DNA from 2 places in the Streptomyces sp. NPDC006643 genome. Region 2 is predicted to be linked to the other one. Evidence: riboswitches for the same ligand, from Rfam matches in the RefSeq annotation. Region 2 holds a riboswitch; the other holds the start of a gene.
What was found. A riboswitch is a leader RNA that binds a small molecule or an ion and turns the genes downstream of it on or off. The one in region 2 is predicted to bind glycine.
Positions count from the first base shown of each region.

Region 1: it holds a riboswitch for glycine, as region 2 does, so the genes downstream of both, gcvT (glycine cleavage system aminomethyltransferase GcvT) here and gcvP (aminomethyl-transferring glycine dehydrogenase) in region 2, are expected to answer to the same signal.

Region 1 is NZ_JBIAHA010000003.1:250,398-254,140, reverse strand. It holds gene ACFYNU_RS06100 (enhanced serine sensitivity protein SseB) at 59-808, opposite strand; gene ACFYNU_RS06095 (AAA family ATPase) at 962-1,636, opposite strand; glycine riboswitch at 1,794-1,891, shown strand; gene gcvT (glycine cleavage system aminomethyltransferase GcvT) at 2,051-3,214, shown strand; gene gcvH (glycine cleavage system protein GcvH) at 3,306-3,683, shown strand; gene glyA (serine hydroxymethyltransferase) at 3,700-3,743, shown strand, end outside.
Region 2 is NZ_JBIAHA010000029.1:119,095-122,837, reverse strand. It holds gene ACFYNU_RS32635 (DNA polymerase IV) at 4-1,425, shown strand; gene ACFYNU_RS32630 (PRC-barrel domain-containing protein) at 1,446-1,841, opposite strand; glycine riboswitch at 1,954-2,051, shown strand; gene gcvP (aminomethyl-transferring glycine dehydrogenase) at 2,234-3,743, shown strand, end outside.

The sequences.
Region 1 (3,743 bases), on a different contig from region 2:
TCAAACCAGCTTAGACCGGCGGGTCATGGCCGGTTCCGGGGCCGGTCGCGACGGCGTGTTACCCGGGCGGGGCGGCGACGCGCTGGTAGAAGGGCCGCACCCGCTCCAGCATCCAGGTGCCGACCGGGTCCTGGGTGGCGTCGAGCAGGACGAGATTGACCGGCCAGCCGACGTGTACGCGGCCGAGCGCCCGGCCGAGCGCGTCCATGGGCGCGTTGCGTTCGGCGGCCTCCCAGGAGGAGAGCTGCACGCCGACGAAGAGCACCGGGGGCTCGCCCTCGATGCTGGCGAGGCCGCGGCGGGCGGAGAGGATGACGCCGGACGCCTCGAACTCCTCGGCGGCGGCGGTCAGGAAGTCGACGGGGTCCTCCTGCCAGTCCGGCTCGAAGAGCCGCACCCGTCCGCCGCTCGCGGGGCCGTCCAGCGGCGTACGGCCGACCCGGCACAGCTCCGCGACGGCGGGCGGCGGCAGCGGGGCGCCGACCGTACCGCCGGGGTTCACGGCGATGCCGAGCCGCGGGGGCAGGCCGCGGGCGAACTCACGGGCCGGGGCGACGGTGAAGGCCATGTGCGCCCCCACGCACTGGAGGTACTGCTGCTCGGAGCTGAAGACGGGGACGTACGGCACGCCGTCGATCTCCATGGTGGGCAGATCGAGACCGGGGCTGTCGGGCCCGCCGCCGTTGGGCAGCGGTATCCAGAGCTGGCTGCGTCCGAGCACCTCGACGAGCCGTCCACCCGCGGCGTCGTTGCCGAGCGAGGCGGCGAGCACCTCTTCCAACTCGTTGCCCGGCCATGCTGTGTTCACTGCGCTCTCCCGCTTCTCGCCACTGCCCGCCGCGGAAACCCTAACGCCCGGAAAGCACTGCCGCGGCGACCGGTCGCGCGCGGGCCCGGCCCGGCTCCCGGGCCGCCGCCGGCACCCGGTGGGGTGCGCCCGCGTGAGCGTGGGGCGTGGCGCTCAGGACGCCGGGAAGTCGATGCGCTCCAGCGCCCCCGCCGCGTCGCGGTCCAGGAGGACCGCCGACGAGCAGCCCGGCGGCAGGTGGCCGGATTCCGCCGACGCGACGAGGCGGGAGACCGCGCGGCGGTGGCGGGCGAAGGCGTAGCCGGACACCCCGCGGCCCCGTTCGCGCTGGCCGGCGCGGGCCGTCTTCGGGGTCACGTCGAGCAGGATCAGATGGAGCCGTCCGCCCCGGCGACGGGCCTCGCGCGCCAGCCAGCGGCGGACCCACGCCTGCGTGCCGCAGTCGTGCACGACGACGCTCTCGCCGGAGCGCAGCGCCCGCCGTAGCCCCGCGTAGTGCGCGAGACGTACCAGAGGGCGGTAGACGGCGTACGGCAACCGGGTGGGCAGTCTGCGCGCCCAGCGGTCGCGGGTGTCCTGCGAGTCGACGCCCCGTCCGCGCGCCGCCCGGCCGATCAGCGTGGACTTCCCGCTGCCCGGCAGACCCGAGACCACGACCACGTCGCCGTCGCCGAACGCCAGGCGCCGGGGGCCCCGCGGCCCCCGTTCCCGCAGGTCGCGCACGACCGGCCGGACCGCCGCCAGGGCCTTGCGGGGGACCGCTGCCGGCTGGGCGGGCACCCCCTCGGTCGTCGCGTACGCTCCTGCACGGGACCGCTGCAACGTCATCGCTCTCCCCCTGTCGGGTCCATCGCCGTGGCCGATGACCCTTGCCCACCAAGTGTAAAGAACTGGTAATACGGCACCAAGCCTTTTGCTGATCACCGCCCTGTCGGCCGAGGCCGACGCGTGCGATGATGTGCGCGCCAACTCCATAACGGCCGTTCGAATCCGCGCGGGAGAGTCCCGGTCACCGTTGGTGCCGGGCGCCGAAGGAGCAAGTCCCTCCCTTGAATCTCTCAGGCCCAGTACCGCGCGGACGAGGCAGATCTGAAAAGCGAATCGCCGTCAGGCGCTTCCACCCAAGGTGCAAGTCACGACCTCCGTATGCGTACGTGTACGTACACGTCGTGATGAACCTCTCAGGTTCCGATGACAGATGGGGAGGATCGTCCTCTCTGTCATGCCCTGGGAGCCACACCTATGAGCAATACGTCTCACACCCCCGCCCCCGAAGCGGCCGGTCCCGACGCGCCGCGCCTCACCGCGCTCGACGCCGTGCACCGCTCGCTGGGCGCCACGATGACCGACTTCGCCGGCTGGGACATGCCGCTGCGCTACGCCAGCGAGCGTGAGGAGCACCTCGCCGTCCGGACGAACGCCGGGCTCTTCGACCTCTCCCACATGGGCGAGATCACCGTCACCGGCACACAGGCGGCCGAGGCGCTGGACTACGCGCTGGTCGGCAACATCGGCACCCTCGCCGTGGGCCGCGCCCGCTACACCATGATCTGCCAGGAGGACGGCGGGATCCTGGACGACCTGATCGTTTACCGGCTCGACACGCACGGCGACCCCGAGTTCATGGTCGTCGCGAACGCCTCCAACGCGCAGGTGGTGCTCGACGAGCTGACCGGCCGCGCCGCGGACTTCGACGTCGAGGTGCGCGACGACCGCGACGCGTACGCGCTGCTCGCCGTCCAGGGCCCGAAGTCGCCCGGCATCCTCGCCGGGCTGACCGACGCCGATCTGGCCGGGCTCAAGTACTACGCCGGGCTCCCCGGCACCGTCGCCGGGGTGCCGGCCCTGATCGCCCGTACCGGCTACACGGGTGAGGACGGCTTCGAGCTGTTCGTGGAGCCCCGGCACGCGGAAGGGCTCTGGCAGGCACTGATGGCCGCCGGCGCGTCCGCCGGGCTCGTACCCGCCGGGCTGTCGTGCCGCGACACCCTCCGTATGGAGGCGGGGATGCCGCTGTACGGGCAGGAGCTGACCACCGGACTCACGCCCTTCGACGCGGGCCTGGGCCGGGTCGTCAAGTTCGAGAAGGAGGGCTACTTCGTGGGCCGTACGGCGCTGGAGGCCGCCGCCGAGCGGGCGGAGACCGCGCCGCCGCGCAGGCTGGTCGGGCTCGTCGCCGAGGGCCGCCGGGTGCCGCGCGCCGGATACCCGGTGGTGGCGGACGGCGCGGTGGTGGGCCAGGTCACCTCGGGCGCCCCGTCGCCGACACTGGGCCGGCCGATCGCCATGGCCTACGTGGACGCGTCGCACACGGCGCCGGGCACGGCGGGCGTCGGGGTCGACATCCGGGGCTCGATCGAGCCGTACGAGGTCGTCGCGCTGCCCTTCTACAAGCGCCGGAAGTAGCTCCCGCCGGCCGGGGCGTACCGCGCCCCGCGTCTCACTCCGCAAGACACATGTTCCTCACCACTCCCCCGCGTACAGGAGAATTCACGACATGAGCAACCCCCAGCAGCTGCGCTACAGCAAGGAGCACGAGTGGCTGTCGAGCGCCGATGACGGCGTGTCGACGGTCGGCATCACGGAGTACGCGGCGAACGCCCTCGGCGACGTCGTGTACGCCCAGCTCCCCGCGGTCGGTGACACGGTGACCGCGGGTGAGACCTGCGGCGAGCTGGAGTCGACCAAGTCGGTCAGCGACCTGTACTCCCCCGTGACGGGTGAGGTCACCGAGGCGAATCAGGACGTCGTGGACGACCCCTCGCTGGTGAACTCCGCACCCTTCGAGGGCGGCTGGCTGTTCAAGGTGCGCGTCGCGGAGGAGCCGAAGGACCTGCTCTCCGCCGACGAGTACACCGAATTCTCCGGCAACTGAGACCCCAGGGACTGTGATGTCTTCGAAGTCGCTCCTCAACTCCTCCCTCCACGAGCTCGA
Region 2 (3,743 bases):
GGGGTGAGAGCCGCGCCGACCGTCCTGCATCTGGACATGGATGCCTTTTTCGCCGCCGCCGAGCAGGCGGCGAAGCCGAGCCTGCGCGGAAAGCCGGTCGTCGTCGGGGGGCTCGGTCCGCGCGGCGTCGTCGCGACGGCGTCGTACGAGGCGAGACGGTTCGGGATTCACTCGGCCATGCCGATGGCGCAGGCGCGGCGGCTCGCGCCGAACGCCGCGTATCTTGTGCCGCGCTTCTCCCTCTACCGCACGGTCAGCGAGCAGGTGATGGAGCTGCTGGGCCGGCTGTCGCCGCTGGTGGAGCCGTTGAGCATGGACGAGGCGTTCGTCGATCTGGAGGCGGGCGGCTCGGCCGGTGACTCGGCATCGGCGCGCGCCACGGGCGAGCGGCTGCGGCGGGACATCAGGGCGGTGACGGGCCTGACGGGCTCGGTGGGTCTCGCCGGATCCAAGATGCTGGCGAAGATCGCCTCCGAGCAGGCCAAGCCCGACGGTCTGGTGCTCATCGAGCCGGGCACCGAGCGCGCGCTGCTGGGGCCGATGAGCGTACGGACACTGCCCGGGGTCGGGCCGGCCACCGGTGAGCATCTGCGGCGGGCCGGGATGACCACGATCGCCGATCTGACGGAGGCCGGGGAGGACGAGCTGGTGCGGCTCGTCGGGAAGGCGCACGGCACTTCGCTGTACCGGATGGCGTCCGGGCACGACGACCGGCCGGTGGTCGCCGAGCGCGAGACCAAGTCCGTCTCCGTCGAGGACACCTTCGACGTCGATCTGCACGACCGGACGCGGGTCAGGACCGAGGTCGACCGGCTGGCCGAGCGATGTGTGCGGCGGCTGCGGGAGTCCGGGCACTCGGGCCGGACCATCGTCCTCAAGGTGCGGAGGTACGACTTCTCGACGCTGACCCGCTCCGAGACGCTGCGGGGGCCCACGGACGACCCGGGCGTGGTGCGGGAGGCGGCGGGGAGGCTGCTGGAGTCCCTGGACACCACCGGTGGGGTGCGGCTGCTGGGGGTGGGGGTCACCGGGCTGACCGACTACACGCAGGAGGACCTGTTCGCACAGGCGGCGGCGGACGCGGCAGACGCGGCGGACACGGCCGGTGGCGAGGGCGACGCGGAGGCCGCCCAGGACACGGCGGACGAGGTCGTGGACGAGGGTCCGCCGCCGGTGCCGGAATCAGGGGACGAGGTGGCCGCCGAGCGGCACTGGCCCGCGGGGCACGACGTGCGCCACGCCGAGTTCGGCGCGGGGTGGGTGCAGGGCAGTGGCGTGGGGCGGGTCACCGTACGGTTCGAGGAGCCCACGTCGGTGGCGCCGGGGCGGGTGCGGACCTTCCGTACGGACGATCCCGACCTGGAGCTGTCGCAGCCGCTGCCGCTGGTGGCCGTATCGCCGGACATCGAGAACCGGCCGGAGTGACGGCCGGCGCGGGCGGCGGGCTACTCGGCGGGGTCGTCGCGGCCCGCCACGCGCCCGAAGTCGCGGTCGGCCGGGCGGGAGGGCTGTTCCGGGGCCGCGGGCTCCGGGAGGGCCAGCCGGTAGTGGTGGTAGAGCTGGATCTCCTGGTCCGGGGAGAGATGGCGGCCGACGCCGAAGTCCGGGGCGCCCTTGATCAGGCCGCGCTCGTACGGGACGTGCAGGGACTCGTTGCGGTAGGTGCTGGGGGCCAGGGGCACGAACGCGTCCCGGCTGAACAGTCCGGTCCGTACCGCCGCCCACTCCGGCACGCCCGTGGCATCGTCCAGATACACCTCGTCGACGGTGCCGATCTTGTGCCCGTCGCGGTCGTACGCCTTGCGGCCGATCAGGCTGCGCGGATCGATGTCGGTCTGCACGGTCCCTCCAACTGGTCGCACATGCTCCCTCACCCTACGAAAGGGCACATCCGGGGTATCGGCCACTCGAAGTCCGATGTGAAAGCTCGCTGGTAGGCTGGTGAACGGCTGTCGACCCCGTGCGGGAGAGCCGTCCGGTGAGACTGCCGGAGGCGCCGAAGGAGCAAATCCTCCCCGGAAACTCTCAGGCCCCCGTACCGCATGGACGAGGTCACTCTGGAAAGCAGAGCAGGTGTCGGACGGCATCCGCTCTCACCGACGGTGAAAGTCGGTTCGCCTCGCGTGCGAGGTGGACCGGTGAAACTCTCAGGTTGATGACAGAGGGGGAGGCCGTCCGGGCACCCGTGTGTCGGTGCCCCTCGCAGGTCGCGCCAGACCAGGAGGCCTCCCGTATGACAGCCCACCGCACACCGCTCTCGCAGCTTGAGCGAGGAACCCCCTTCGAGCGGCGCCACGTCGGCCCCGACGCCGCCGCGCAGGCGAAGATGCTCGCGCAGGTCGGCTACGGCTCGCTCGACGAGCTGACCGCCGCCGCGGTGCCCGACGTGATCAAGAGCGCCGAGGCCCTGCGGCTGCCCGACGCGCGCACCGAGGCCGAGGTGCTGGCCGAGCTGCGCAGTCTCGCCGACCGCAACCAGGTCCTGGCCCCGATGATCGGCCTCGGCTACTACGGCACCTTCACGCCGCCGGTGATCCTGCGCAACGTGATGGAGAACCCGGCCTGGTACACCGCGTACACGCCGTACCAGCCCGAGATCTCCCAGGGCCGCCTGGAGGCGCTGCTCAACTTCCAGACCGTCGTCGCCGATCTGACCGGTCTGCCGACGTCGGGCGCCTCCCTGCTGGACGAGGGCACCGCCGCCGCCGAGGCCATGGCGCTGGCCCGCCGGGTCGGCAAGGTGAAGGACGGTGTCTTCCTGGTCGACGCCGACGCGTTGCCGCAGACCGTCGCCGTGATCCGCACCCGGGCCGAGCCCGCCGGGGTCGACGTCGTCGTCGCCGATCTGTCCGACGGGATTCCCGCCGAGATCGCCGAGCGCGGTGTCTTCGGTGTGCTCGTCCAGTACCCGGGTGCCTCCGGAGCCGTACGGGACATCAGGTCCGTCGTCGAGCAGGCCCACGAGCTGGGCGCGATCGTCACCGTCGCCGCCGACCTGCTGGCCCTCACCCTGCTCACCTCGCCCGGCGAGCTGGGCGCGGACATCGCCGTCGGCACCACTCAGCGGTTCGGCGTCCCCATGGGCTTCGGCGGACCGCACGCCGGCTTCATGGCCGTACGCGAGAAGTTCGCCCGCAGCCTGCCCGGACGGCTCGTCGGAGTCTCGGTGGACGCCGACGGCAACAAGGCGTACCGGCTGGCGCTCCAGACCCGCGAGCAGCACATCCGCCGCGAGAAGGCCACCAGCAACATCTGCACCGCGCAGGTGCTGCTCGCCGTGATGGCCGGAATGTACGCGGTCTACCACGGGCCCGACGGACTGCGCGCCATCGCCGAGCGCACCCACCGCTACGCGACGGTCCTCGCCGACGGCCTGCGCGCGGGCGGCGTCGAGATCGTGCACGAGGCGTTCTTCGACACGCTGACCGTACGGGTCCCCGGCCGCGCCGCCGAGGTCGTGGCCGCCGCGCGCGAGGGCGGGGTCAACCTCCGCCTCGTCGACGCCGACCTCGTCTCGCTCGCCTGCGACGAGACCACCGGGCGCGCCCAGCTCGCCACTGTATGGGCCGCCTTCGGCGTCACGGGTGACATCGAGGCGCTGGACGCCACCTCCCGCGACGCGCTGCCCGACGCCCTGCTGCGCACCGACGACTACCTCACGCACCCGGTCTTCCACCAGCACCGCTCCGAGACCGCGATGCTGCGCTATCTGCGCCGGCTCGCCGACCGTGACTACGCGCTGG